4 regions of the Affinirhizobium helianthi genome follow, and region 1 is predicted to be linked to each of the others. Evidence: predicted binding sites of a transcription regulator. Region 1 holds the regulator's gene; each other region holds the start of a gene.
The links. Region 1 encodes LexA, which represses DNA repair genes until DNA is damaged. Its sites were predicted from a motif close to TGTTCNNNNTGTGTTCNG; they were not measured.
Positions count from the first base shown of each region.

Region 2: the regulator LexA is predicted to act here: its motif matches at 3,649-3,666, upstream of ACFSE1_RS10145 (PA0069 family radical SAM protein).
Region 3: the regulator LexA is predicted to act here: its motif matches at 4,653-4,670, upstream of ACFSE1_RS14255 (energy-coupling factor ABC transporter ATP-binding protein).
Region 4: the regulator LexA is predicted to act here: its motif matches at 2,440-2,457, upstream of radA (DNA repair protein RadA).

Region 1 covers NZ_JBHUEQ010000003.1:526,593-533,750, reverse strand. Annotated here, with positions in the region: gene lpxB (lipid-A-disaccharide synthase) at 1-172, shown strand, start outside; gene gltA (citrate synthase) at 573-1,862, opposite strand; gene ACFSE1_RS03105 (ComEC/Rec2 family competence protein) at 2,165-4,678, shown strand; gene lexA (transcriptional repressor LexA) at 4,659-5,384, opposite strand; gene ACFSE1_RS03095 (VOC family protein) at 5,522-6,385, shown strand; gene ACFSE1_RS03090 (hypothetical protein) at 6,673-7,044, shown strand; gene kdsA (3-deoxy-8-phosphooctulonate synthase) at 7,118-7,158, shown strand, end outside.
Region 2 covers NZ_JBHUEQ010000017.1:12,585-19,742, reverse strand. Annotated here, with positions in the region: gene ACFSE1_RS10165 (F0F1 ATP synthase subunit C) at 1-70, shown strand, start outside; gene ACFSE1_RS10160 (F0F1 ATP synthase subunit B) at 153-773, shown strand; gene ACFSE1_RS10155 (F0F1 ATP synthase subunit B) at 779-1,264, shown strand; gene ACFSE1_RS10150 (ribonuclease HII) at 1,454-2,107, opposite strand; gene ACFSE1_RS10145 (PA0069 family radical SAM protein) at 2,431-3,588, opposite strand; gene ACFSE1_RS10140 (glycosyltransferase family protein) at 3,722-4,237, shown strand; gene moaB (molybdenum cofactor biosynthesis protein B) at 4,244-4,792, opposite strand; gene ACFSE1_RS10130 (4-(cytidine 5'-diphospho)-2-C-methyl-D-erythritol kinase) at 4,792-5,670, opposite strand; partial or broken gene ACFSE1_RS10125 (tetratricopeptide repeat protein) at 5,923-7,158, opposite strand, start outside.
Region 3 covers NZ_JBHUEQ010000025.1:135,851-143,008, forward strand. Annotated here, with positions in the region: gene ACFSE1_RS14235 (bifunctional diguanylate cyclase/phosphodiesterase) at 1-1,796, shown strand, start outside; gene aroC (chorismate synthase) at 1,922-3,019, shown strand; gene ACFSE1_RS14245 (GNAT family N-acetyltransferase) at 3,016-3,387, opposite strand; gene ACFSE1_RS14250 (winged helix-turn-helix domain-containing protein) at 3,434-4,633, opposite strand; gene ACFSE1_RS14255 (energy-coupling factor ABC transporter ATP-binding protein) at 4,754-5,446, shown strand; gene ACFSE1_RS14260 (energy-coupling factor transporter transmembrane component T family protein) at 5,443-6,063, shown strand; gene ACFSE1_RS14265 (biotin transporter BioY) at 6,098-6,661, shown strand; gene ACFSE1_RS14270 (acyl-CoA thioesterase) at 6,658-7,041, opposite strand.
Region 4 covers NZ_JBHUEQ010000022.1:66,288-73,445, forward strand. Annotated here, with positions in the region: gene ACFSE1_RS11920 (rhodanese-like domain-containing protein) at 1-24, opposite strand, end outside; gene ftrA (transcriptional regulator FtrA) at 114-1,100, shown strand; gene alr (alanine racemase) at 1,209-2,381, shown strand; gene radA (DNA repair protein RadA) at 2,503-3,906, shown strand; gene ACFSE1_RS11940 (CvpA family protein) at 4,033-4,614, shown strand; gene purF (amidophosphoribosyltransferase) at 4,753-6,243, shown strand; gene ACFSE1_RS11950 (SDR family NAD(P)-dependent oxidoreductase) at 6,303-7,043, shown strand; gene ACFSE1_RS11955 (DMT family transporter) at 7,070-7,158, shown strand, end outside.

The DNA of each region.
Region 1 (7,158 bases):
ACCTGGCTATCTCGCGCGCTGGGTGGATGTGCTCTCGGCTGATACGCCGCATAGACGCGCCATGCTGTCGGGCTTTGATTCTCTATGGGACGCTCTTTCTACCGATGGAGCGCCAGGTGAAGTCGGTGCTCGTCACGTCCTGTCTCTCTTGAAAAACAGAGGAATCATCTAGCTACGTCTCCGGGCGCAAGGCGCTAGAGCATTTCCGGTGAAAACGGGGTCACCTGGAATCCTCTATATCTTTGTTTTTACGCAGTCCGGACGCAAAACCGCTAACGCACTTTTGCTGGACGCGCTCTAGATGCAGTATTTCAGGCGCGTCCGACCGTCTGGTTTCATGAGCAGAACAAGTTTGGCGCGTGGCCCGATACGCCCATTCCCGTCAAAAATTCTGTTGTTCAGTTTTTGGCCGTTGTCCACATGGTATGGTTTTACCGCGATCAGCGGACTTCGGATCAAGCGTTGGAGAATCAACACCGTCTGACGCAGTGCAAGCATCCCAGGGGCGCGACCTGATTGATCGTGCAAAAGCAGAAGGCCCGGTTTGAACCGGGCCTATGTGTCTTTACCTGTTAGCGCTTGGAGAGCGGTACGTAGTCCCGCTTCGGAGCGCCTGTGTACAGCTGGCGGGGGCGGCCGATACGCTGCTGCGGATCTTCGATCATTTCAGCCCACTGCGCGATCCAGCCAACGGTACGCGCCAGTGCGAAGAGCACGGTGAACATCGTTGTCGGGAAGCCCATCGCCTTCAACGTGATGCCGGAATAGAAGTCGATGTTCGGGTAAAGCTTCTTCTCGATGAAGTACGGGTCCGTCAGTGCAATCTTTTCCAGCTCCATGGCGACCTGTAGCAGCGGGTCATCCGTGTGGCCCAGTTCGGCAAGCACCTCATGCGTAGTTTTCTGCATGATCTTCGCGCGCGGATCGTAGTTCTTGTACACGCGATGACCGAAGCCCATCAGGCGGAACGGGTCGTTCTTGTCCTTCGCGCGCGCAATGAATTCCGGAATACGGTCCGGCGTGCCGATTTCCATCAGCATGTTCAGCGCAGCTTCGTTTGCACCGCCATGCGCCGGGCCCCAGAGGCAGGCAATGCCAGCAGCAATGCAAGCGAATGGATTTGCGCCGGAGGATCCAGCAAGACGCACGGTAGACGTCGAGGCATTCTGCTCATGATCGGCGTGCAGGATGAAGATGCGATCCATCGCACGAGCGAGAACGGGGTTCACCTTGTACTCTTCACAGGGAACAGCAAAGCACATGCGCAGGAAGTTGGACGCGTAGTCCAGATCGTTCTGCGGGTAAACGAATGGCTGGCCGATGTGGTACTTATAGGCCATAGCGGCAATCGTCGGCATCTTCGCGATCATGCGAAGAGAAGCAACCATGCGCTGATGCGGATCGGTGATATCCGTTGAGTCGTGATAGAAGGCCGAAAGCGCGCCGACAGTGCCGACCATAACGGCCATGGGATGCGCATCGCGGCGGAAGCCGGTGAAGAAGCGGCTCATCTGCTCATGAACCATCGTATGGTGCGTCACGCGATAATCGAAATCCTTCTTCTGTGCGGCTGTCGGTAGCTCGCCGTAGAGAAGCAGGTAGCAGGTTTCAAGAAAATCGCCATGTTCCGCGAGCTGCTCGATCGGATAGCCACGGTGCAGCAGAACGCCTTCATCACCATCGATGAAGGTGATCTTGGATTCACAGGAGGCCGTAGAGGTGAAGCCCGGATCGTAGGTGAAGGCTCCGGTGTTCTTGTAGAGCGCGCCAATGTCGATGACATCCGGCCCGATAGTGCCCTTTCGCACCGGGAGGTCTACTTTCTTTTCTCCCAATCCAAGGTGTGCGTTCGTGTCCGTCATACTGATCCTCCGATAGGCGGAATGGCGCAGGACGCGCCAGAAAAAACAGAAGCGTTGGAATTAGCTATATGATCTAACGCGCCCTGCCAAGCGTTCCAGACCATGTTTTGTGCGCCGCGAAAGTGAGGTGTATCTGCTGGATGCAGATACAGTAAAGGCGGCCCACGCAGATTATGTTGGATTAAATCGATCCAATATACGAAAGGATAGGAACCAGCTTTGTCAATGCGTTGACCAATGCGCAAGGCGCGTGTCAGTGCTTGCCAGAACATGTGTGATCGGCGGGCGAGGGTGGGCACCGATTGACAGAATCGGCACATCAGGGTCGGGGCAATCGGGCTGGCGGCGGAACGGCAAAAGAGCTCGATTGGCTTCCGGCCGAGCGTGCCGACGCGACACCCCCCATGTTGCCACCACCGAAGCTGAATTTCGCTGCGGAGCCGGATCACCTATCAGAGCCTGCAGGGAAGGCGCGGCTGTCCGGCTGGATCGAGCAGGAGCTGGACCAAGGTGCAGGTTTTCTCTTGCTTCCCGTCGCCTTGGGGCTTGGTGCGATCCTTTGGTTTACGGCAGCCTCCCGGCCCAGTCTGTTCTTGGTGGCAACTGCACTGCCCCTGCTGCTCGCCAGCCTCATCTTGCGCTGGACGATGCGGCGCTGGTTGTCGGTAGCCGCGTTTTTGACAGGGAGCATCTTTCTGGGAATGGCAAGTGCCGCCTGGGAGGAGTGGCGTCTTTCGACAATCATTCTGGACAGTGCGGTGACCACAACGGTGGAAGGCGTTGTGGAAAGACGGGAGGCCACAGGGCAATCACGTTGGCGTTATGTCCTCGAAATTCGTGGGACAACCGACCCGGTGCTGACACGCCCGCCGACGCGGGCCACGCTGACGGTGAGGGGCAAGAGAGAGCCTTTCCACATGGGAGATGTTCTGCAGGGCAAGGCGCGCCTCTCACCGCCATCAGGACCACCATTGGCCGGGCTAGGTGATTTTGCTTTTGCCTCCTATTTCGATGGGATTGGCGCGACCGGCTTCTTCTTCGGCACGCCGCAGAAAATCGGTATCGCTGAGGAAGCGGGCCTTCAGTACGGTTGGCTCAACTCCCTTTATGACTTGCGAAGCTATGTCGGTGACCGCATCCGCACATTGGTGGAGGGGGACAAGGGCGCATTCGCGGCAGCCATCATCACCGATGAAAGAAGGGCAATCTCCGGCCCTGTTCTCGATGCCCTTCGAGAAGCAGGGCTCGCCCACATCGTGGCGATATCGGGATTGAACATGGCTCTTGCTGCCGGGATTTTCTTCGTCGGTGCCCGCGCGCTGCTGGTTTTGATTCCGGGGATTTCCCAGCGCATTTCCGTCAAGAAGGCGGCGGCCTTCGGTGCGCTTCTGATGGTGACAGCCTACTACCTGATTTCCGGTTTCGGGGTGTCTGCGGAACGCGCCTATATCATGATGGTGGTCATGCTGATGGCGGTTCTCGTCGACCGACCTTCGATCAGTCTCCACAACATCGCGCTCGCAGCCATCATTATTCTCGTGCTGCATCCTTCCAGCGTCATGGGCGCAAGTTTCCAGATGTCCTTTGGAGCGACTGCCGCCTTGGTGGCAGGCTACAATCTCTGGTCAAAACGCAAGCAGAATGAAGACGGTTTTCAGATTAAAGGCCCTCAGGCTGCAGTTGTTACATCGGTTGCAGGCTTTGTAGGCGGCACGGTCATGACTTCCTTGATCGGCGGCTTGTCCACGGCGATTTTTTCCATAGCGCACTTCAATCAGCTGAGCGCCTATGGCCTCGTTGCCAATCTGGCAGCCATGCCTTTCATCTCTGTGATTGTCATGCCAGCGGGTCTGCTGGGGATGCTGGCAATGCCATTCGGCCTCGACGCTCTTTTCTTTGCTATCATGGGGTGGGGTCTGGACGTCGTTATCAGTGTCGCAACAGTGGTTGCCTCCTGGGACGGAGGCACGAGCATTGGACGGGCGCCACCTTACTTCCTTGCCATCACGTCCTTCGGTCTGATTCTCTTCATTAGCCTGAGGTCTCCGCTGCGGTGGCTGGGCGCGGTTCTTCTCACTGCTGGATTGATCTTGCTATTTTCTGGTGCGGGAAGAGCCCGCCCGGAGATGGTGGTAGCAGAAGACGGGGAAGCCATCCTCCTACGGCGCGGATCTGTAGCGTCGACCAATCAGGCGCGGTCGTCGGGCTTTCTTTTCGAACGATGGCGCAACGCCTTGCAGATAACCGATACGATACTGCCCGTAAGACGCAGCATTGATCTTGCGGGTGATGACGAGCCGTCCATCAACGCGCTCGCTGATGGTGACGAGGAAACGCCAGTGCTCTCAAACATCCGGAGTGACCGGAAGCGCTTGACGACGGCGCAGATCAAGTCCGTCGAAGCGGCCATGGCAACGGGGCTCAGTGAGATCAAACCAGATCAGTTTTTTTGCCTCACGCGTTTGATCTGCATGACAATAACGGCCGAAGGATCAAGAATCGCTGCAGTGAGCGATAACCGCTTGCTGAGCTTTGCCTGCGACCATGCGGATTTCGTTGTATCGAGCCGGACACGGTTCTCCAGTTGCCGATCAGGCGCGCGGCTGCTGACAGGCACAACACTTCGAACAACCGGCACAATGGAAATTGTGTTTGGTGGCCACTTTGAGCCCGGCAACTGGGCCTATCTACCATCGCTCAATTCAAGTGCCCGAGCATGGGAAATACACCGCACCTATGACTGGCGAGCCCGAAGCTTCGCGATAGACGCGCATGATGACCCCATCCAGCGATGGCTCAATGGTAACGGCGAATAAGACCGACCAGGCGGCCTTGAACCTTCACGCGTTCCGGCGGAAAAATCCGCGTTTCGTAAGCCGGATTGGCGGCCTCGAGAGCGATGGATGCTCCCTTGCGGCGAAAACGCTTGAGCGTTGCCTCTTCATCATCGACAAGAGCGACAACGATATCGCCCGGATTGGCTGTGCTGCCATTGCGGATGATCACCGTATCGCCGTCGAGAATTCCAGCTTCGATCATGGAATCGCCCTTCACCTCAAGCGCATAGTGCTCGCCCGGACCCAGCATTTCGAGAGGTACGCTAATGGCATGGGTGTTGTTCTGAATCGCTGAAATCGGCACACCTGCCGCGATGCGACCCATGACGGGGACGGAGACTGAAGTGCTTTCCTCAGCCGCTACCTTCACCGGCTGTGGTGCAGGGACAGGTTGCGGATTGGGCTTGCCCAACGAACCCTCGATAACGCTTGGCGAGAAGCCGCGCTTGGGTGCCGTACTGGTTCCAAAAGGTTCCGGAAGCTTGATGACTTCGAGTGCACGAGCACGATTTGGAAGGCGTCGGATAAAGCCACGTTCTTCCAGCGCCGTAATGAGGCGATGGATGCCTGATTTCGACGCAAGATCCAGAGCATCCTTCATCTCGTCGAAAGAAGGGGGAACCCCCGATTCCTTCATGCGCGCATGAATGAAGAGAAGTAGTTCCTGCTGTTTGCGTGTTAGCATAATCGGCACCCCGTCCGGAAACAAATCCAGAACGGACACTATATGTTCCAGTTGTGTTCCGCAAGGGGCTCGAAGCGCACTTGTACAAAACGAATAATCGGTTCTAAACCATTTTAACGCAGCGGATGGAGATCGTCGTGTCCAGCAGTCTAGATCATCTCGTTCTGCCAGTTGAAAGCCTTGGTAGATCGAGGGGCATGTTTAGCCGGCTTGGTTTTACGGTTGCGCCTGATGGGCACCACCCTTTCGGAACGTCGAACGCTTGCGTTTTCTTCTGCGACCAGACCTATCTGGAACCACTGGCGATTCGAGACATGGAACGCGCTGGTGAGGCAGCCGGGGCCGGGAATGTCTTTGCAAAGCGGCATTTGGAGGTGGCCATGGACGAGCGATGGCACGCGCCGTCTGCCTTCGTTCTCGCTTCATCCAATGCCGATGCAGATCATGCTCGGTTTGAGAGCCGTGGAATTTCGGCGGGACCAGTTCTGAATTTTTCGCGAGAGGCGCAAGGCGCCGATGGCAGCAAGAGAACCGCGAGCTTCCGGCTGGCCTTTGCGGATCTTGGCTCGAAGGAATTGCTCGGCTTCACGTGTCAGCGAATCAACGCGGCTCTGCCCGGCGGATCGCTCCTGAATCACGAAAACACGGCGCAGGGTATCGCTGAAGTCCTGTTAATTGCCTCTGATTTTGCCAAGGATGCTGACAGGCTGGCATTGGTCCTTGGAGATAAAGGCTGCCAGGGTGAGGCTGAATGGACGTTTCAGTTGCAAAACGGTGCTCTGCGTCTTTTGGCCTTCAGTCATGCCCTGACTGCTTTCGGCGCCTCCTCATCGCGCAGCCAGATGGTCGGGCTGGGCGTGACGATTGCCGTGAAGAGTTTGGCTGCGGCAGAAGCCTGCCTTATTGGCAACGAGATCCCTCATACAAAACTTGGCCGCATGCTTGTGGTTAGTGCGCAGCCAGGAGTTCATCCGATGCTAGCCTTTGTTGAGATTCCGTGACGGTCGAAAACTGCTCGCGCAACGGGAGGTCGGCGCCAGAATGGGTGTGTGGTGAAATCAGAGAGCAGGGACATTCATTGCACATGCAAGAGAGGCAATCCTTGTTTCTCGCTGAACGCCATAGACGGCTCTTGCGGCTTAACGATCTGCTTTTGCGCAGCGACAGCGCAACGCGCACGCTGAGTGCATGGTGCTCCGCTGAGCATACGTGCGAGGGTGAGCTGTCCTCTATTCGTATGGGCGATGATTGTATCTCCGCTGGGCCGGAGGTCAGGCATGCTCTTTGCATGGCGCAGGAAGGCGAGATTGTGCATCGCCGGGTGCTGCTGGTTTGGGGGCAAACACCTATAGCGGAGGCGGATAACTGGTATCTGCCTCATCTGCTCACCGCAGATATGAACACTTCGCTTCAAACCACAACAGTGCCGTTTGGACGGGTGGTGCAGTCGCTAGCGTTTCGCCGGCAGAGCTTATCCTGCGAAGTGCTGTGGCTATCGCCCCAGCAGTTTCTTCCGCAGCAGGTTCTGCGCCATACTGCGCTTCTGAGAAACAGAGAAGGTGCCGCCTTCAGCTTTGTAACGGAAACCTATTTGCCCGGCGTTCTCGAATTTTCCTCAGACCCGGACGGGCTTCACGAAACAGGTTGCGGTTCGACGTGACAGATGGCGAACCGGCTGTTATGGACGTGCGAGTTTTCGGCAGTGCGCTGCCCGGTGAGAGACGGAGGTTCCCATGACTGTTCGCGCCAATGCCATTGTTTCGGTGGGCGAAGG
Region 2 (7,158 bases), on a different contig from region 1:
CTTCGCCGTTACGGAAGCTCTGGGCATCTTCTCGCTGCTCGTTGCTCTTCTTCTCCTGTTCGCCGTCTAATATCGGCCTGGAGTTTGGATCACGGCCGCTCGAAATACAGCGCGCCGTGATTCTTCGTATTTGAATACCCCTGGAGGTGATGATGTTCGTGACACCGGCATTCGCGCAAGGCGCGCCGGCCAATGGCGATACGAATGCAGCAGTTGGCGTTCAACCGGCTGGCGAAGTCCATACTGAAACCGGTGTGGCGCACGGTGATCATGCCACTGGCGTGTTTCCGCCCTTCGATAGCTCGAACTATGCGTCGCAGGTCCTGTGGCTCGTCATCACTTTTGCTGCATTCTACTGGGTCATGCAGAAGGTGATCGTACCGCGTCTCGGCGGTATCCTCGAACACCGCCATGACCGCATCGCGCAGGATCTTGATGAAGCGTCGCGCCTGAAGGCTGAAGCTGACGCCGCTGTCGAGACCTACGAAAAAGAACTTGCGGATGCCCGCGCAAAGGGCAGCGCAATCGCTGAAAGCGCACGTGAAGCCGCCAAGGCCAAGGCAGCCGCTGATCGTGCCGCGATCGAAGCTGAGCTGGTTGCCAAGATTGCTGCTGCTGAAGCACGCATTGGCGACATCAAGGCGCAGGCGTTTGCCGAGGTCGGCGCTATCGCCGAAGAGGCTACGACAGCCATCGTCGATCAGCTGATCGGCGCCAAGGCATCTGCCGACGACATCCGGGCTGCGGTTTCCGCTGCCAAAGTAGAGGCTTGAGCACCATGGCATTGGACGCATCATTCTTTGCACTTGTTGCACTCATCCTGTTCTTCGTGCTTCTGGCCTACCTCAAGGTCCCCGGCATGATGGCTAGCGCTCTGGACAAGCGCGCCGACAACATCCGTGACGAGCTGGAGCAGGCCAAGCGCCTGCGCGAAGAAGCTCAGGCTCTGGTGGCAGAATACGCGAAGAAGCGCCAGGAAGCGGAAGCCGATGCTGCAAACATCATTGCTTCTGCAGAGCGTGAAGCTGCTGCCCTGACCGAAGAAGCGCGTCAGAAGACGGAGGAGTTCGTGGCCCGCCGCAATGCGCTGTCCGAACAGAAGATTCGTCAGGCAGAAGCGGATGCCATTGGCGCCGTGCGTGCCGCAGCAGTTGATCTGGCAATTGCAGCTGCTGAGAAGATCATCGCCTCCAAGGCAGATAGTTCAACACAGCAGGCTTTGTTCGCCCAGTCGGTCGGTCAGGTTAAGGCTCGTTTGAACTGATCCTTCTGATCCTGTTACAATGTTTATGAAAAGGCTGGGGAAACCCGGCCTTTTCTGCGTTCTGGATTGGGCGTCTATGTATTGCACCTCCGCACATAGCCAAAGACGCAAGCGTGCATGGTGCCGTTTTCTGGACACGACTTTTCCCAGACCGCGTGAAGCCATGTGCGGCTAATAGTCTACCTTGGGTTAGTCCTTGCGCAGGGGGCGGAAGCTCATGCGATGGAGCGGGCAGGGGCCGTGTTCCTCGATAGCGCGCCGGTGATGTGCAGTGCCATAGCCGGAATGTTTTGCAAAGCCGTAGTTTCCGAAGAGTGCATCGGCGCGCCCCATCATCCGGTCGCGGGTTACCTTGGCAATGACGGAGGCTGCGGCAATTGAGAGGCTGCGGGCATCGCCCTGAATGATAGCCTTGGCTTCACAATCCAGCGCAGGTGGCACATCGCGCCCATCGACGAGAAGATAATCCGCTCTGATGGGTAGACCGGCGACTGCCCGTCGCATGGCATCCAGGCTGGCGCGCAGAATGTTCTGCTCATCAATGCTGCGGGGGCCGGATGAGGCTATGGAAACATGAGCGGTATCAAGGATTTCCTCGAACAAGCGCTCGCGCTGCTTGAGCGTCAACTGCTTTGAATCATTCAGTCCGGCAGGAATATGATCGGGATCGAGGATCACGGCGGCCGCCACCACAGGCCCTGCAAGCGGGCCACGACCGGCCTCATCGGTGCCAGCAACGGGCCAGAAGCCAGCCCGGCGTGCAGCCGTTTCCAGACTGAAATCGGGTTGCGGAGCCGCCAGTTCAAAAAGGGCGGGAGAATCGGGTGGCGTGACACGTGACATGCGGCTTCACTCGCACGCACACCCGATCTCCTGCAAGCCCCGTGGAAGCCAATTCAGGCGGTGCGGCTTCCTGCCTGAGGGGATCAGGCATACGGGGCGAACCAGCTGCGGCGGCTGGAACTGAAACTTTAAGATTCACACCTTCATCTGACCTGTGAAGAGCATTTGCGCCAAAGTTTCAGGGAAGCCGCGCAAGCCCTTGGTTTGATTCAGAACGTCAGGTGTTTCAGAAGATCATGCAGCAAACCGCTATCCCTCGCGGCTCCATATTGCCTTTCACTTTCATGAGCTTTGAGAACGAGCAGCGCATCCGCTCCGCTTAGCTATAGCAGCGATAGCTGAATGCCGCCGCCATCCGGGCGAATGAACAGATCATCCCGCAGGGCCACGCCACGTCGACCGAGACCAAGGCGTTTCGTTGCCATTTCGAAGCGGCGGGAAATTTGCCAGGCATAGGGGCCTTCTCCCTTCATGCGCTTTCCGAATTCAGCGTCGTAATCCTTTCCTCCGCGCATGGATTTGATGAGCGACATCACATGCCGGTAGCGCTCCGGGTAGTGGCGCAACAACCAGTCGCGAAAGAGGGGGCTGACCTCCAAGGGAAGTCGCAGCAGGATATAGCCTGCCACCGATGCACCAGCGGCCTTGGCGGCCTCCAGAATGCGCTCCAACTCATGATCGTTGAGGGCTGGTATCAGCGGCGAAACAAGGGTCGCCGTTGGAATGCCTGCATCGCTTAGCTGGCGGATGGCATCGAGCCGTTTTTCCGGGGTGGAGCAGCGCGGCTCCATGGTGCGAGCCAGTTTGCGATCCAGCGTCGTCACGGAAATTGCCACTTTCGCCAGCCCCTTCGCCGCCATATCGGACAGGATGTCGATATCGCGTGTAACCATGGCCGATTTGGTGACAATCATGACCGGATGATTGGCTTTGCTCAGCACTTCCAGAAGCTGGCGCATGATGCGCCATTCCTTTTCGATGGGCTGGTATGGGTCGGTATTGGTGCCAATGGCAATCGGCTTGACCTTGTAGTCGGGCTTGCTCAATTCGCGTTCCAGAAGGCGTGGTGCGTCCGGTTTTGCAAAAAGCTTGGCCTCGAAATCCAGCCCGGCGGAAAGCCCCATATAGCTATGTGTCGGTCTGGCGAAGCAATAGATGCAGCCATGTTCGCAGCCACGATAGGGGTTGACCGAACGGTCAAAGGGAATGTCGGGAGAATCGTTGCGCGTGATGGCAGTCTTCGGTTTTTCGATCTGCACCGTCGTCTTGAACGGTTCCAGCTCTTCCAGGCTCTGCCAGCCATCGTCGAAGCTTTCGCGGCGCTTTTCCTCAAAACGGCCGCTTGGATTGAGACCTGCGCCACGGCCACGGCGACGTTCTTCCTCCACCCTGAGGCCGGAAGACTGAACCAGAGCATCGGCAATATCTGCCCCATGGGCAGGCGCAAATGCAACCTGCCGCAACTGCGACAACTCGTTCATTGGAAAACTCCTGACGCCTGCGGCCACTGCCGAGCGATGCGTTGAACCTAACGCGCAAAAGAGAACATTGCAAGAACAAATTTGGCGTAGCCTGATGATGGCAATCCGTCATGCAATCGGCTAAAGGTCATCTATGCTGACAGTGCTGATGGAATGTCGAGATCAGGAGTCTGAACTGGCGCAGACCTTGTCTGTGCTGGTGGCGGGTGCCGTTGAAGGCCTCGTGAGTGATGTCGTCATTCTCGATAAGGGTTCGAAAGACGGCAGCGCCCGCGTTGCCGATGCGGCAGGCTGCCGTTTCCTGCAGGACTGGGACTTGCCGGATGTGCTCAAAACCCTTCGCGGGGAATGGGTGCTACTGATAGAGCCGGGAGCACGGCCGCAGATGGGCTGGATCGACGAATTGGCGGAGCATATGGCCCATAGCCGCCAGCCAATCCGTTTCTCGCTTTCCCGCAATTATCGAAGGCCATTGCTGGCGCGGTTCCTGCACCGGCGTGGTCCCCTGGAAATGGGTCTGGTTCTGCCGGCGTCGCTGGCACTCTCGAAAGCAAAACCGGCTGCGGGGCTCACCGATCTGGCGGCCGGATTGAAACCGTTTCGGCTTGCCTCGGAAATGGTGCCAAGCTGGGCGGCTTCACGCGCCTGAACCGTCTTATCCGCTGTTGCGCTTCAGATGTTCATTCAGGCGCGGCATGATTTCAACGAAATTGCAGGGCATATGGCGGTAATCGAGCTGCCATTTCAGAATGCCGTCCCATGCATCCTTGCAGGCACCGGGAGATCCCGGAAGCACGAAAATGAAGGTCGCGTTTGCCACGCCGCCTGTGGCGCGGGATTGGATGGTGGATGTGCCGATCTTGTCATAGGAAATGCGGTGAAAGACTTCGGAGAAGCCATCCATGCGCTTCTCGAACAGTGGCTCCAGCGCGTCTGGCGTCACATCGCGGCCTGTAAAGCCCGTGCCGCCGGTGGTGATGACCACATCCACTTCGTCGGAGAGCGTCCAGTTGCGAACCTGCTCGAAAATCTGCTCCCGGTCATCGGCAACAATAGCACGTGCGACGAGCGTGTGGCCCGCCTCGGCAATCCTTTGAACCAGCGTGTCGCCGGATTTGTCGTTGTCCAGCCGCCTTGTATCGGAAACGGTTAGAACCGCGATGCCAACGGGAATGAAGGGTCGGCTCTCATCAATGCGGTGCATCAGGCTTGGCTCCCTGTCAGTGTGTGGCTTGCGGCCAGATACCAGGTCGGATGGGTCTCTTTGAGGCGGGAAAGTGCCGCCTCAACCTCGGCCTGAGAGTGATACAGCGCGAAACAGGTTGCGCCTGAACCAGACATTCGAACCAGGCCCGCGCCACTTGTTTCAAGCGCCGTGATCACGGTGGAGATCTCTGGTACCAGCTCTTCAGCCGGTGGCTGCAGATCATTGCGCAGATTATGCAGATAGGGCCACCAATCCGCCCCTTCAAGCGGGAAGGGTGGCAGGGGCGGGTTATTGCGCTTCGTCAAAGCCCGGAAGATCTCCGGCGTCGATACGCCGACCAGCGGATTGGCAAGAAGAATGGGGAAGGCGGGCAGATCGGGAAGAAGGGTCAGCTCCTCTCCTATGCCGCGTGCGACAAGCGGAGTGCTGGCAAGACACATGGGCACATCTGCGCCCAGTGAAACGGCCAGCGTCTTCAGCTTTGCCTCTGGAAGATCGAGCTTCCAGAGCCGCGACAGCCCGCGAAGGGTTGCAGCGGCATCTGCCGATCCGCCGCCGATACCTGATGCAATCGGCAGGTTCTTCACCAGCTTGATGCGGACCGGCGGCGTTGCGCATCCAAGGTTTTGCGCCAGCTGGCGCAGGGCGTCCCGCGCCCGCAGCACAAGATTATCGTGCTCTGCGCCCAGCAGCGCGCCAAACTGTCCTTCAACGTGAAATCCGTCCGCCTCGGAAGGCCAAAATTCCAGTGCGTCACCCAGATCGACAAAGGTGACCAGGCTATCCAGCAGGTGATAGCCATCCGCGCGGCGTCCGGTCACATGCAGCGCGAGATTGATTTTTGCGCGCGCTGCTTCCGATATCGATCCTGCCATGGATCAGTTTTTCTTGGCGGGGATCTTCAGAACCTGCCCCGGATAGAGCCGGTTCGGATTGCGCTTCAGCTCCGGATTGATCTCGATGATATCCTGAATCCGGTCGCCATTGCCCAAGGTATCCGTGGCGATCTTCCGCAGTGTGTCGCCCGCGCCCACCGTGTAGTTCTGCAGTTCTTCAGGCTTGCCGCCGTTCTGGGCATCCGTTGCCACTGCAGGCGCGGTTGCGGCGGGGGAAGACATGGCCGTCTGAACCGGAGGCGTTGGCGCCTCGGCCAGACCTTCGCGGATCTTCTGCTCGATCTTGGGGATTTCAGTTGCTTCCGGCTTCATGGTCAGCGCCCGCTGCCACTGATACTTGGCTTCCAGCTGCCGTCCAACACGCCAGTAGGCATCGCCCAGATGGTCATTGATCGTGGCATCGCCAGCCCGCAACTGAACGGCGCGTTCCAGTTCCGTCACGGCGTCATCGTAGCGGCCAAGGCGATAATAGGCCCAACCCAGCGAATCGACGATGTAGCCATCATCGGGGCGCAGATCCACGGCCTTGCGGATCATGTTGAGACCTTCCTCAAGGTTCCGGTTCATGTCCACCCAGGAATAACCGAGATAGTTCAGCACCTGTGGCTGGTCCGGATTGAGTTCCAGAGCCTTGCGGAAATTCGGTTCTGCCTTGTCCCATTCCTTCAGGCGCTCATAGGCAATGCCGCGCTGGAAGAAAACAGACCAATCGGTCGGGCGTGGCGCAGGCCCGACGACATCTACGGCCTTGTCATAGATGCGGGCCATTTCGGCATAGTCTTTCGCATCGGAAAGCACGCTGCCATAGGCAATGTAGCTGCGGATGTCGGAAGGATCCGATTCCAGAAGCGATTTCAGGTGCTGCTTCGCGCCCTCCATGTCGCCGGTCTGGGCAAGTGTCAGGCCGAGTTGCAACTCGGAAATGCGCCGCATCGGCGAATCCTGCGGCACGCGACCGTAAAGCTCGATGGCCTGCTTCGGCTGCTCCAGCTTTTCGGCAATGCCGCCCAGAATGATCAGCGTATCGGCGCTTTTCGGGTCGAGAGCATGGGAGATTTGCAGATAGAGCGAGACCATCTCCTCCGCGCCCTGGCGGTTGAGGGCGCCGCCAATGGAGAAGAGAACGGCTGCTGCCCCTTGCGTGGCGTCGGCAACCTGCTGTTCGGGCTTTTCGCCGCGCTCGATGCTGGCGCGCAATGCCTTCAGCGGCGCATAGTTCAGCATCAGGCGTTCCGCGACAGAAATCGCGTCCAGCGCCTTCTGCTTGTTGCCCTGTGCCGCTTCCAGCCGTGCCAGCGCCATCACGGCGCGCATGAAGGTGTCCGGTGTGGTGGCAACGCCTTCCTCACTGGTAATGGCTGCGGTCAGATGGGTGCGGGCTGTGGCAACATCGCCGGCCACAATGGCCATTGCGCCCATGTGATATTCGGTAAAGACCTTGAACCAGTCCGGCCCCTTGAGGGACTT
Region 3 (7,158 bases), on a different contig from region 1:
AGAATGCGGAACTGGAGCTGGCGCTGGATGAGCTTTCCAACCGCGAGCATGAACTGGAAGAGCTTTCCACCCGCCTGAACGTGGCTCTGGCGTCCTATAATTGCGGGATCTGGGAAACCTCCACCGCGCTTCAGACCGAAATATGGGACGAGAGGATGTGCCAGCTCTACGGCCTGAACGATGCCAACCGGAAAGTCAGCCATGAGGAGTGGCTGGCGATGATCCACCCGGAAGACCGGCATCTGGCAGAGCGGCTGGCAACGCGCTTCCCGGACAATATGACCGGTGCGCCGCTGACGGTGCGTGTGCCGCAGCCGGATGGCTCGATCCGCTATGTGCGCTCCATCGGCAAGCCGCATGTGGGCCGCGATGGAGCGGTGAAGCTGGTGGGCATTGCCTTCGATGTGACCGCCGACATGCGCATGACCCAGCAGCTTCAGGCAGCCAAGCAGGAGGCCGAGGCCAAGAATGTGGAACTGGAACTGGCGCGGCAGAGAATCGAGCACAATGCGCTGCACGATCCGCTGACCAACCTTGCCAACCGCCGCAAGCTGGACATGGAACTGGATGAGCTGACGCGGGAAAGCCGCAACCGCCGCACCCAGGTTTCCATACTGCATCTCGATCTCGACCGCTTCAAGCAGATCAACGACACGCTGGGCCATGCGGCAGGCGATGCCATGCTGGTCTATGCGGCTGATGTTCTTCGCCGCAACATGAAGCCGGACGATCTGGTCGCGCGCATTGGCGGCGACGAGTTCGTCATCGTGGTGAAGAACACTGCGGATGCCGATGCCATGGCCGAGCTTTCGACGCGCATTATCAATGAAATTCGCCAACCGCTGGATTTCGAGGGATTTTCCTGCCGTTGCGGCGTTTCCATCGGCATTGCGCAGGCAAGCGGGCCGAATGTGGATGGCCGCAAGATGCTGGTGGATGCCGATATTGCGCTTTACCGCGCCAAGAACCAGGGCCGGAACCGCTTCGAGTTCTTCACGCAGAACCTCCAGGCGGAAATCATCAACCACAAGCGCACCGCCGACGAGCTTTTGACCGCAATCGAAGAGCAGCAGTTCGTGACCTGGTACCAACCGCAATTCTGCGCCAACAGCAAGGAATTGACTGGAGTTGAGGCTCTGGTGCGCTGGCGCCATCCGCATCGCGGCATTCTGGCGCCGGATGCCTTCCTCAGCATTGCCGAAGATCTGAACGTGACGGCCAATCTCGACCAGATCGTTCTGGAGACGGTTCTCAAGGACCAGATGCGCTGGGCTGCGATGGGCCTGAATGTGCCGAAGGTATCGGTCAACGTCTCCTCGCGGCGCCTGAAGGACGAGGCATTGATCGAGACGCTGAAGACCCTGCCAATCACGCCGGGGCGGATTTCCTTCGAGCTGGTGGAATCCATCTTCCTCGACGAGAGCGAGGATTCCGTGACGCGTAATCTCGAAGCGATCAAGGCGCTTGGCATCGACATCGAGATCGATGATTTCGGCACGGGCCACACGTCGATCGTCAGCCTTTTGAAGCTGCGGCCCAAGCGGCTGAAAATCGATCGGCAGCTGGTCATGCCGATCCTCACCTCGCCGCAGGAGCGCGCCCTGGTTCGCTCCATCATCGAAATTGCCAAATCGCTGGGCGTGGAAACCGTGGCGGAAGGCGTGGAGACGATGAACCACGCCGAAATGCTGCGCGAGCTGGGCTGTGATCTTCTACAGGGCTATGCCTTTGCCCGCCCGCTGCCCTTCGACAATTTCACCAGCGGCGCTCTGGACGGCTTCCTGCGGGCAAGCTGACAGGAAATTGCCGCTGGCGAACCGCTGGCACGGTAAAAGCGCTTTCCTCCGCACGGGGTTTTCCCTTAAAGAGACGCCATCAAAAGGCAATGGCGGCGCTTCAAGCCGCGTTATGGTCGGGTCTCATGTCGCACAACACATTCGGTCATCTTTTCCGCGTCACCACCTGGGGCGAAAGCCATGGGCCAGCGCTTGGCTGCGTGGTGGATGGCTGCCCTCCCGGCCTGACCTTCACGCAGGATGAAATCCAGTCCTTCATGGACAAGCGCAAGCCCGGCCAGTCGCGCTTCGTGACCCAGCGGCGCGAGGAGGATGTGGTCAAGGTGCTTTCCGGCGTCATGCTTTCGGAAGACGGCGTGACCATGACGACGACGGGCACGCCGATTTCCATGCTGATCGAGAATACCGACCAGCGCTCGAAGGATTACGGCGAGATTGCCCGCCGCTACCGCCCCGGCCATGCGGATTACACCTATGACCTGAAATACGGCATTCGCGACTATCGCGGCGGCGGCCGTTCTTCCGCCCGTGAAACGGCAGCCCGCGTGGCCGCCGGTGTGATTGCCCGCAAGGTGGTGCCGGGTGTGACCGTTCGTGGCGTGCTGACGCAGATCGGCAAGCACAAGATCAACCGCGATAACTGGGATTGGGCCGAAGTTGAGCGCAACCCCTTCTTCTGCCCGGACCCTGCCATGGTGCCTGTCTGGGAAGCCTATCTGGATGAGATCCGCAAATCGGGTTCCTCCATCGGCGCGGTGATTGAAGTGGTGGCCGAAAACGTTCCGGCAGGGCTCGGCGCACCGATCTATTCCAAGCTCGACCAGGACATCGCTTCGCTGCTGATGTCCATCAATGCGGTGAAGGGCGTGGAAATTGGCGAGGGTTTTGCCTCCGCAGAACTGAGCGGCGAAGAAAATGCCGACGAAATGCGCATGGGCAATGACGGCAAGCCGCTGTTCCTCTCCAACCATGCAGGCGGCATTCTGGGCGGCATTTCCACCGGACAGCCGATTGTGGCACGCTTTGCCGTCAAGCCCACCTCCTCGATCCTGACCGAGCGCCAGTCCATCGATGTGGATGGGAACCATGTGGAAGTGCGCACCAAGGGCCGTCACGACCCCTGCGTCGGCATTCGCGCTGCACCGATTGGCGAAGCCATGGTGGCCTGCGCCATCGCAGACCATTATCTGCGCGACCGCGGCCAGACGGGCAAAATCCGTTAAACCGGGCGGCGCACACACTGCGCCATGCCGACGGAGCGTGGCGCGGTTTCCCTGAAGCCGAATTGCTCATAAAGCCTGTTTGCCGGAACATCGGCAATCAGGCTCACATAGGCCGTTTCCGGCAGAGCGTCGCGGATATGCTCGGAGAGTGCAGCCATGATGGCCTTGCCGAGCCCCCTGCCCTGATGGGCGGGATCGACCGCAATATCGGTGACCTGAAAAAAGCAGCCGCCATCGCCGATGATGCGGCCCATGCCAACCACCTCATCCCCAAACAGCACGCGCACGCCAAATTGCGTGTGCGGCAGGCCTTTCTCCGCTGCTTCTCGCGAGAAAGGCGTGAGGCCAGAGATCAATCTCAGCCGCATGTAATCGTCGATATCCACGACACGCGGTTCGACGCGGTATTCATTTTCAGCCACCATCTTTTCCTGTCCAACCCGTCAGAAAGTCCACCGTCTCCACGCCGGTGAAGCGTGCAAGGCGCGTAAGTTCCGCCTCCAGTCGCGCCATGCGTCCAGTGGAGAGCTTAACACCCGGCTCCAACCACAAACGCTTGACGGCCAGAACCCCGGCCTTGCGCTCTGCCTTCATATCGATGCGTCCGATCAGGCGATTGCCCTCCAGAAGCGGAAAAACATAATAGCCATATTGCCGCTTCGGCTCCGGCACAAAAATCTCAATGCGGTAGTTGAAGCCAAAAAGGCGCTCCGCACGATCGCGATCCCTGAGCAGCGGATCAAAGGGGGAGAGCACCCGCAGGCGTGCCGGTGGTTCCGGCGCATTCATCAGATCAGAGATGCGATCCTTGAGCGCAAAGGAAAGGCGCTGGCGGCCATCGACGCAAGCAATGCTGACCGGCTGCAATTCATCGCGATGGCTTTCCACCCAGGCCTTGGCCTCTTGTGCCTTTATGAGATCCCAGAAGGCTGCAATCTCGCCCGTGGTGGCAAAGCCCAGCCTTTCCAGCGCTGAACGACAGGCCCAATCGACGAAATCCGCTTCCGAAACCTCCGCCTCGTAATGCGCGGGCGCAATGACCCGCTCCATCAGATCGTAGACCTTCTGGAATCCCTCCCGCCGGGAAATGGCGAGATGCCCCGTGTGCCACAGAAATTCCAGCGCTGTCTTGGAAGGATGCCAGTTCCACCAGCCGCCTGACTTGTGATCCTCCACTTTCACATCGCGGGACATTACAGGGCCGTGATCGCGAATACGCGCCAGCGTCTGTTGGAAGGCGGCATCGAAGCCCTCCCCCTGCCAGCGCCGCCAGCGTTCCAGAATGATCGGTTCGCGGCGCCGGAAACGATGCTTCCAATAGGCAAAGAAGGCGGAAGGAATGATGGAGGCGTCATGCGTCCAATGTTCGAACAGGCTGCGCTCCTGCTCCAGCAACCGCGTCAGATCTTCGCGCCGATAGGTCTGGTTACGGGAGAAAAGGATCTGCTGATGGGCGCGCTCCACCGTTTGCACGCTGTCGATCTGCACGAAACCGATGTCCTCGATCATCCGCTGTAGACCCTGGTACCCAAGCGCACGGCTGGGTGCAGCGGAAAGCCCCTGGCGATCCAGGAAAATGTTTCGTGCCAGCAGGTTGTCGAACAGGATCGTCATGGTTGTGCAAGCTAGCCTTTGTTCTCCCTTTGTTCAATAGCGCAAACAATCAAAAAAATTGGCTTGAAAGAGTTGCGCCCGCTATAGAAGCCAGACTTGGACCCAGAGGATACGAGACGCGTGCGCATCATCTTCGAAAATGCCAGCCTTTCTTTCGGCAGCCCCTCAAGCCGTCAAGTGGCGCTGCATCCGCTTTCTCTGGAGCTTGCGGAAAACCGCGTGGGCGTGATCGGGTTGAACGGTTCCGGCAAGACGAGTTTTGCCCGGCTGATAAACGGCCTCGCCCGGCCGAGCGGCGGGCGTGTGACGCTGGACGGATTGGACACGGTGGAGGATGAGGCCGCGGTGCGGGCGGCAACCGGCTTCATCTTCCAGAACCCCGGCCACCAGATCATTTTGCCGATCATCCGCGACGATATTGCCCTTGGGCTGAAAAGCCGGGGTTTGACGGGACAGGCGGTGCAGGAACGGGTGGACGCGATCCTTGGCCGATTTGCCCTGGAGGGGCTGGCAGATCGGCGACCGCATGAGCTTTCCGGCGGGCAATTGCAGCTTGCGGCGCTTGCCGCTGTGATGGTGACGGAGCCGAAGCTGCTGATCTTCGACGAGCCCACCAACCAGCTCGATCTTCGCAACCGCGCCCTGGTGAAGCGCACGCTGGCCAGCCTGCAGGAACAGGCCATCGTCATCAGCCACGATCTTGAGCTTCTGGCCGATTTTCCCCGTGTTCTGCTGTTTCACGAGGGGCGGCTGGCCTTCGATGGATCGGCGGCGGATGCCATTGCGCGCTACCACGAGATTGCCGAATGCTGACCAGCCTGCACATGGAAGGCAATAGCTGGCTTCATCGCGCTTCCGCCGGTTACAAGCTTTTCTCCCTCTTCATTCTCAGCCTCGTGCTCAGCCTGCTGAACAGCCCCGCGCTGCTTGGCCTTTCGCTTTTTGCAGCCATTCTTCTAGCCGCGCAGGTGGGGCTTACGCCACGTCCTTTATGGGCGCGCACCAAGCCTGTGCTGCTGACCATCGCGCTTCTGGCACTGGTGAATTATGTCGTGGTGTCCCCGAGGGATGCGCTGGTGACGCTTCTGCGGCTGCCCGCAATCGTGGTTCTTGCAACAATCGTAACGGCCACCACCTCGCTTTCGGCCTTCATCGATTGCCTGACAAAGGCTGCGCGACCGCTGGAGCGGCTGGGCCTGCTTCGGGCGGCGGATGTGGGGCTGGCGCTTGGGCTTGTGCTGCGCTTCGTGCCGGAAATTGCCGCACGGCATGAAACACTGCGCGCCGCACATAAGGCACGCGGCATACCCTACCGGCTGCACCGCGCCCTTGGGCCGCTGATCATTGCCACGCTCAAGGATGCGGATAGCATTGCCGAGGCGATTGACGCACGCGGCATTCGCGGCCACAAAAGCGGACATTCAAAATAAAGTTTCGGCCTTCAGCGCCAAAAGGAGTTGTTGCATGAACACCAGGGATATTGTGCTTGCGGCGCTTTTCACTGCCATCGTCATTGTTCTCGGCCTCATTCCGCCGGTCACGATTGCTCTCATCCCGGTTCCGATCACCGCGCAGAGCATGGGCGTGATGCTGGCAGGCTGCATTATCGGCGCCCGGCGCGGGGCACTGTCCTATGCGCTGCTTGTGGTTCTGGTGGCCGTCGGCCTGCCGGTTCTCGCAGGCGGTCGCGGCGGTCTTGCCGTGCTCATGGGGCCAACCGGCGGCTATATCTTCGGCTGGATCATCGGCAGCTTCGTGACCGGTCTGGTGGCGCAGCAATTCGTCCGTGAAGGCCAGCCGGCCCTGCGCCAGTTCGCAGGCTTCCTGATGGCCAGCCTCATCGGCGGCATCGTCGTGGTTTATGCCATCGGCATGCCCTGGCTCTCGATGGTGTCAGGCACGCCGTTCGACAAGGTGGTCTTGGGCTCTCTCGCCTTCATTCCGGGCGATCTGCTGAAGGCCGTGATTGCGGCGCTGGCGGCACGCGCCGTCATGGTGGGCTATCCACTTCTGCCGCAGCGCGCCTAATCGAGATATTTGTAGAGCCAATCGCGAAGCTCTTCGGGAAGCGGCACGGGCGTGCCGCTTTCACCGTCGCAGGCGGTCCAGACCACTTCCGCCTCCGCCACGCGCTCTTCGCCGCGATACATGATGATGACGAAGCCCGCCGATTTGCCGCCAATCTTGCTGACGCGCACCGTGCATTCCACGCGATCGCCAAACCGGAGCGCCCGCAACAGGCTGCAGGACACTTTCGACACATAGAATGCCGGATCGGACCCCGCCTGCTGGCGGCTGGCCCAGAAGCGGGCAAGCGCCTCTTCCGCATGGGTAATATAGGCCGCGCTGAACATTTCCCCGCGCAGGCCCACATCCCTGAACGGCACCTCGAAAACATATGCAGCCATATCGATCCCCCTGCTCCTGGCATCAGTTAAGTACAGGCAGAAGGGTTCGACAAGAACGAAGCGGTGGGAGAACCGGCGGCAGCGCTTGAAATCATGCCGTTTCTAGGCCATTTCCAA
Region 4 (7,158 bases), on a different contig from region 1:
TGGAATGTCAGTCACATAGGTCATCGCAAATCTCCGTATCGATGGGATCAGCTGACATTCCGGTAAAGACGCAGCATTGCCAATTGGCAGGATTGACAATATGCGTACAGATCATGCCAAAGCTTCACACGCCAACAAATGGACCGCTCGTCGTCGTCCTCGTTTATGATGGTCTTTGTACCTTCGAATTTGGAATAGCCTGCGAAGTCTTCGGGCTTTCGCGGCCAGAGCTTGGGCCGGATTGGTACCGCTTTGCCAGCGCCGCCATTGAACCGGGACCGTTGCGTGCTCATGGTCATCTCACCGTTTCCTCAGATGGCGGCATGGAACTGATAGATCAGGCCGATTTGGTTGTCGTGCCGGGTTGGCGCGGGGTGGATGAGCCTGTACCGCCAGAACTCTGTGAACGACTGCGCGCAGCCTATCGTCGGGGAGCGCGGCTTGTTTCCCTCTGCTCCGGTGCTTTCGTTCTGGCCGCGACCGGTTTGCTGAATGGCGCGAAAGCTGCGACCCACTGGCGATATGCTGAGGCTCTTCGCTGTGCCTACCCGTCGATCAGCGTTGATGAGTCCTCCCTCTACCACATTCACGAGCGGCTGTTCACGGCAGCGGGCAGCGCGGCCGGTATCGACCTTCTGATCGAGATCGTCCGGCAGGACTTCGGCCCATCCGCCGCAAACTCCGTTGCACGACGTCTTGTCATGCCTGCCCATCGCAACGGCGGCCAAGCGCAATTTCTTGAGCGCCCTGTTGCCATTCGACCGGGTACAGAGATTGGCCCTATCCTCGATCAGGTGCGCAATGATCTCTCTGCGAACTGGACGATCCGGCGCATGGCAGATCTCTGCTGCATGAGCGAGCGCACCTTCATTCGCCGATTTACGGAAGCCACCGGCAGTGCTCCCGGCGAATGGTTGGCCAATGAACGCCTTGAGGCTGCAAAGCAACTTCTTTGCCAAGGGGAAGTTGCAATGGAAGAGGTGGCAAGAGGTGCGGGCTTCGCGTCCGCCCATACGCTGCGCCATCATTTTCGCAAGCAACTGGGCATCAGCCCGACAACCTTCCGCTCCCGTTTCGTCAAGACAAGCGGCAGCCCCTAAATTCTCTTGCTGCGAAACATTGTGCATGAATGAAGAATAGTCCGGATCGTTATGATCCTCTTGAACAAAAGTGATAGGGTCGCGCCGAAAAGCACAAGGGAATGGACCATGACCGAACTCTATGACGACCTGCCGGAGATGGATGCCTTCGATACGGCGCCGGTTCGGTTGACCGTTGATCTCCAGGCACTTGCCGAAAACTGGCAGGATCTGGCCCGCCGCTCCGGCAAGGCGCGCGCAGGGGCGGTGGTCAAGGCAGATGCCTATGGTCTCGGCATAGAGGATTGCGGGCTGACCCTTTACGAAGCAGGCGCACGCGACTTCTTCGTGGCAGTTCCATCGGAAGGGGCAACGCTGCGCGCCTATGCACCGGAGGCCCGCATTTTCGTCCTCTCGGGCATCTGGCCGGGGCAGGAGCGGCTCTTCCTTGAAAATGATCTGGTGCCGGTTCTGGCCAGCGAAGAGCAACTGGCCTTCTGGATGTCGCTGATTGCCGAAATCGGCCCCTATCCTTGCGCGCTTCAGGTCGATACGGGTTTCAACCGGCTTGGCATCCGGCCGGAAGAGGCCATAGCACTGGCACACGATGTCTCGCGTCCCGCCAGCTTCGATCCGGTCCTCATCCTCTCGCATCTTCACAGCGCCGACACGCCGAACGATCCACAGAACCGCGCACAACTCGATTCCTTCCAACAGGTTACACAGGCTTTTGAAGGCATTGATAGAAGCCTTTCGGCTTCCGCCGGGATCTTTCTCGGCTCAGACTATCACTTCGATCTCACGCGGCCCGGCATCGCGCTCTATGGCGGCGAGGCAACGGGGGGCATCAAGAACCCGATGCGGCCTGTGGCAAAGGCAGAAGCGCGCATTCTTCAACTTCGCAATGCACCTGCAGGCGAAACCGTGAGCTATGGCGGAGCACATCGGTTGACCCGCGACAGCCGCCTGGCCATTGCCTCCGTTGGCTATGCGGATGGCTATCTTCGGTCTCTTTCCGGTGCGGGCATTCCGTTACGTCAGGCCGTGCCGCAGGGCGCAGTCGGCTTCTTCAACGGTTTCCGGCTGCCTGTCGTGGGGCGCATCACCATGGACCTCACTGTTTTCGACGCGTCCGATCTGCCGGAGGCAGCCTTGCGGGCGGGCGATTACATCGAACTCTTCGGACCGAACCTGGCCCTCGATGAAGTGGCCCGCGCCGGCGGCTCGATCGGCTATGAATTGCTGACCAGCATCGGCCTGCGCCACGAACGACGCTATATCGGTGAAGAAGCCTCACTCTGAATCCGTCTGAACCCACAAAGCGGCGAGACTTGCAGCGCGGGCGAGTCACGGCTATATGCAGAACAAAACGGGATCATCCGCGGCGCGCGATCATGCTTCCCCACATTGAGGACGCGTTCAGATGGCCAAAAGCAAGACCCAATTCATCTGCCAGAACTGCGGCACGGTTCACACCCGCTGGGCGGGCAAATGCGATGGCTGCGGCGATTGGAACACCATTATTGAAGACGACCCGATGGGCGGCATCGGCGGCGGTCCCGGCAAGACCCCGAAGAAGGGGCGGGCTGTCGCCCTGACGACGCTATCGGGCGAAACGGAGGAAGCGCCGCGGGTACAGACGGGGATTGGCGAACTGGACCGTGTGACCGGCGGTGGCTTCGTGCGCGGATCGGCCGTGCTGGTGGGAGGCGACCCCGGCATCGGCAAATCCACCCTTCTCATGCAGGCGGCAGCAGCGCTGTCACGGCGCGGGCACCGCATCATCTATGTTTCCGGCGAAGAAGCCGTGGCGCAGGTGCGGCTTCGCGCACAACGCCTGGGCGCTGCATCCTCCGATGTCCTTCTGGCTGCGGAAACCAATGTCGAGGATATCCTGGCCACGCTTGCAGAGGGCAAAAGGCCGGACCTCGTAATCATCGATTCGATCCAGACCTTGTGGAGCGACATCGTCGATTCGGCACCCGGCACAGTGACCCAGGTTCGAACCGGCGTGCAGGCCATGATCCGCTTTGCCAAGCAGACAGGCGCCGCCATGGTTCTTGTCGGCCACGTTACCAAGGAAGGTCAGATCGCCGGCCCGCGCGTGGTCGAGCATATGGTGGATGCCGTTCTTTACTTCGAAGGCGACCGGGGCCACCATTACCGTATTCTGAGAACCGTGAAGAACCGCTTCGGCCCGACCGATGAAATCGGCGTGTTCGAGATGTCGGACAAGGGCTTGCGCGAGGTTTCCAACCCGTCCGAGCTTTTCCTCGGCGAACGCAATACCAAGGCTCCCGGCGCTGCGGTCTTTGCCGGCATGGAGGGCACACGCCCCGTTCTGGTGGAAGTTCAGGCACTCGTGGCGCCCACCTCTCTGGGAACGGCACGGCGCGCGGTCGTTGGCTGGGACTCCTCCCGTCTATCGATGATCCTTGCGGTGCTCGAAGCCCATTGCGGCGTGAAGCTTGGCCAGCACGATGTGTATCTGAATGTCGCGGGCGGCTATCGTATTTCCGAACCGGCCGCCGATGTGGCCGTCGCTGCCGCCCTCGTTTCCTCCCTTGCGAACACTGCCCTACCCGCCGATTGCGTCTATTTCGGCGAGGTTAGCCTCTCTGGCGCTGTGCGACCTGTTTCGCAAACCGCGCAGCGATTGAAGGAGGCGGAGAAACTCGGCTTTGCGCGGGCGACATTGCCCGCATCCTCCACAGAATTGCCGAAAGCTGGGCGCAAGGGCTTGTTCGAAATCGAGGGATTACCCGACCTCGTGGTGCAGATCGCGGGGTCTGCGCGCAAACTTGGAAAGCAGGCTGAGGAGGATTGATCTTCCACAGCATTGCCCGCTGTTGTAAGAAAAGCGCAAAACCTCTTGCCTTTTTCGCAGCATCCGGTAGGGCCAACCGCATTCTCCCGCCGTCGCGGGACCGAAAAGTCTTGGAGTAGATGATCTATGCCCATCACGATTTTCGACGGCATTGTCCTCGGCGTCACACTTTTCTCCGCCGTGCTCGCCATGGTTCGGGGTTTTTCACGCGAGGTGCTGTCCATTGCCAGCTGGGCTGGTTCGCTGGCAGCCGCCTATTATCTCTACCCGATGCTTTTGCCATACGCGAAGAACTACACGGCCGATGACCGTCTCGCACTCGCGGGCTCTGCCGCCGTCATCTTCCTGGTTGCGCTGATCATCATTACCTTCATCACGAGCCGCATCGCCGATTTCATTATCGACAGCCGCATCGGCGCGCTGGACCGCACCCTCGGCTTCCTCTTTGGCGCAGCACGCGGCATTCTTCTGCTCGTGGTTGCCGTTGCCTTCTGGAACTGGCTGGTGGATGTACGCTCACAGCCGGCATGGGTCACCCAGGCAAAATCCAAGCCCTTCCTCGATACGCTTGTGGGGCGGCTCGAAGCGGTTCTGCCGACAGATATCGAACCTCAGATCCGTGCGCGCATTCTCGGCCATGGCGATGCCAAGAACAGCGAAGCCGCACCGTCTGATGACGCACCGAATTCAACTGTGACAAATAATTGACGCGAACTTGGAGTTCTGAGGGAAGCCAAGGACCTTCATCTGTGATATAGGCATGAACAGCAGGCCGGCTGTGGTTCAATTGAACAAATCAACCGGCCTATTTTAGTTTTTCTTCCGGTACGGCAAGGACCTGCAGACATGAATCAGCCGGTGACGCATGATGCATTTTACGATCTGGACGGTGACACACTGCATGAAGAATGTGGCGTGTTCGGCATTCTCGGCCACCCGGACGCGGCAACCCTGACAGCGCTTGGTCTGCACGCCCTGCAGCATCGCGGCCAGGAAGCAGCGGGCATCGTCTCTTTCGACGGAACGCAGTTCCACACCGAAAAGCATATGGGCCTTGTCGGAGACCACTACACGAACCCGGCGACGCTGGCGAAGCTTCCGGGCAACATGGCCATCGGCCACACGCGCTATTCGACAACTGGCGAAGTCGCTCTTCGCAATGTTCAGCCGCTGTTCGCCGAGCTGGAAGTGGGTGGCATTGCCGTTGCCCATAACGGCAACTTCACCAATGGCCTGACGCTCCGTCGCCAGCTGATCGCCGGTGGCGCTATCTGTCAGTCCACGTCTGATACGGAAGTGGTGCTGCACCTCATCGCCCGCTCGCGCTACACTTCCACGACGGACCGCTTCATCGATGCGATCCGCCAGATGGAAGGCGGCTATTCGATGCTGGCATTGACGCGCACGAAGCTGATTGCCGCACGCGATCCCACGGGCATTCGTCCGCTGGTCATGGGCGAGCTGGACGGCAAGCCGATCTTCTGCTCGGAAACCTGCGCACTCGACATCATCGGCGCAAAATTTGTTCGCGACGTCGAGAATGGCGAAATCATCATCTGCGAAATCCAGCCGGACGGGTCTATCGAGATCGATGCGCGCAAGTCGCCGACCGCCCAGCCGGAGCGCCTCTGCCTGTTCGAATATGTCTATTTCGCCCGCCCGGATTCGGTCGTCGGCGGTCGCAGCGTTTACGTCGCCCGCAAGAATATGGGCATCAATCTGGCCAAGGAAGCCCCGGTTGAGGCCGATGTGGTCGTTCCGGTGCCGGATGGTGGCACGCCAGCGGCACTCGGTTATGCGCAGGAAAGCGGCATTCCCTTTGAATACGGCATCATCCGCAACCATTATGTTGGCCGCACCTTCATCGAGCCGACGCAGCAGATTCGCGCCTTTGGCGTGAAGCTGAAGCATTCCGCCAACCGGGCGATGATCGAAGGCAAGCGCGTGGTGCTGGTGGACGATTCCATCGTGCGCGGCACAACCTCGCTGAAGATTGTCCAGATGATCCGGGATGCCGGTGCCGCAGAGGTACATCTGCGCGTTGCCAGCCCGATGATTTTCCACCCGGATTTCTACGGCATCGACACGCCGGACGCGGAAAAGCTTCTTGCCAACCAGTATGATGGCGTGGAAGCCATGTGCCGTTACATCGGCGCGGACTCCCTCCAGTTCATCTCCATCAACGGCCTCTACCGTGCCGTGGGTGGTGAGGATCGCAACCCGGCGCGTCCGCAGTTTACCGACCACTACTTTACCGGCGAGTATCCCACGCGGCTGCTTGACAAGGCAGCAGAGACAATGGGACGGAAGGTCTCGGTTCTGGCCAGCAACGGCTGAGACCTGGGGCCATTCGACCGGCGGCTACAGTTCGCCGGTCCATTCATAGTGGGACGGATATGAGCATCGATCTGAAGGGAAGGCTCGCGCTGGTTACCGGCGCGTCGCGGGGCATCGGCTATTTCACGGCACTGGCTCTGGCCAAGGCAGGCGCACATGTGGTTGCCTGCGCCAGAACCGTTGGCGGGCTGGAAGAACTGGACGACCAGATTCAGGCGGCTGGCGGCACGGCCACGCTCGTTCCCTTCGATCTTGCCGATATGGCAGCCATAGACCGGCTCGGCGCTTCCATTTTCGAGCGCTGGGGCAAGCTTGATATTCTGGTCGCCAATGCGGGCGTTCTGGGCGTCATCTCACCTGTTGGCCATATCGAGGCCAAAGTTTTCGACAAGGTGATGCTGACCAATGTGACCGCCACCTGGCGCCTCATCCGCTCTGTCGAGCCTCTGCTGCTGAAATCCGATGCGGGGCGCGCCATCCTGCTTTCCTCCAGCGTTGCCAATGATGCACGACCCTTCTGGGGTGCCTATGCTGCTTCCAAGGCAGCCGTGGAAATGCTGGGGCGCACCTGGGCGGCGGAAACAAAACACACCAGGCTTTGCATCAACAATGTGAATCCCGGCGCAACACGCACAGCCATGCGCGCGCAAGCCATGCCGGGCGAAGACCCAGACACACTCCCTCACCCATCCGAGGTTGCGGAAAAACTGTTGCCGCTCTGCGCACCGGAAATGACGGAAAGTGGACGTCTTTATGTGGTGCGCGAGAATAAGTTCGTTGATTATCGTCTGCCGGAATAGGTTCGGCTGTTTTCAAAGTTCTTGCCATGCGCCCTCGCGACCTTCTCATCTACATCTTTCTATCGGTCGCCTGGGGGCTCTCTTTCCTGCTGCTTCTGCACGTCATCGCGGCCTT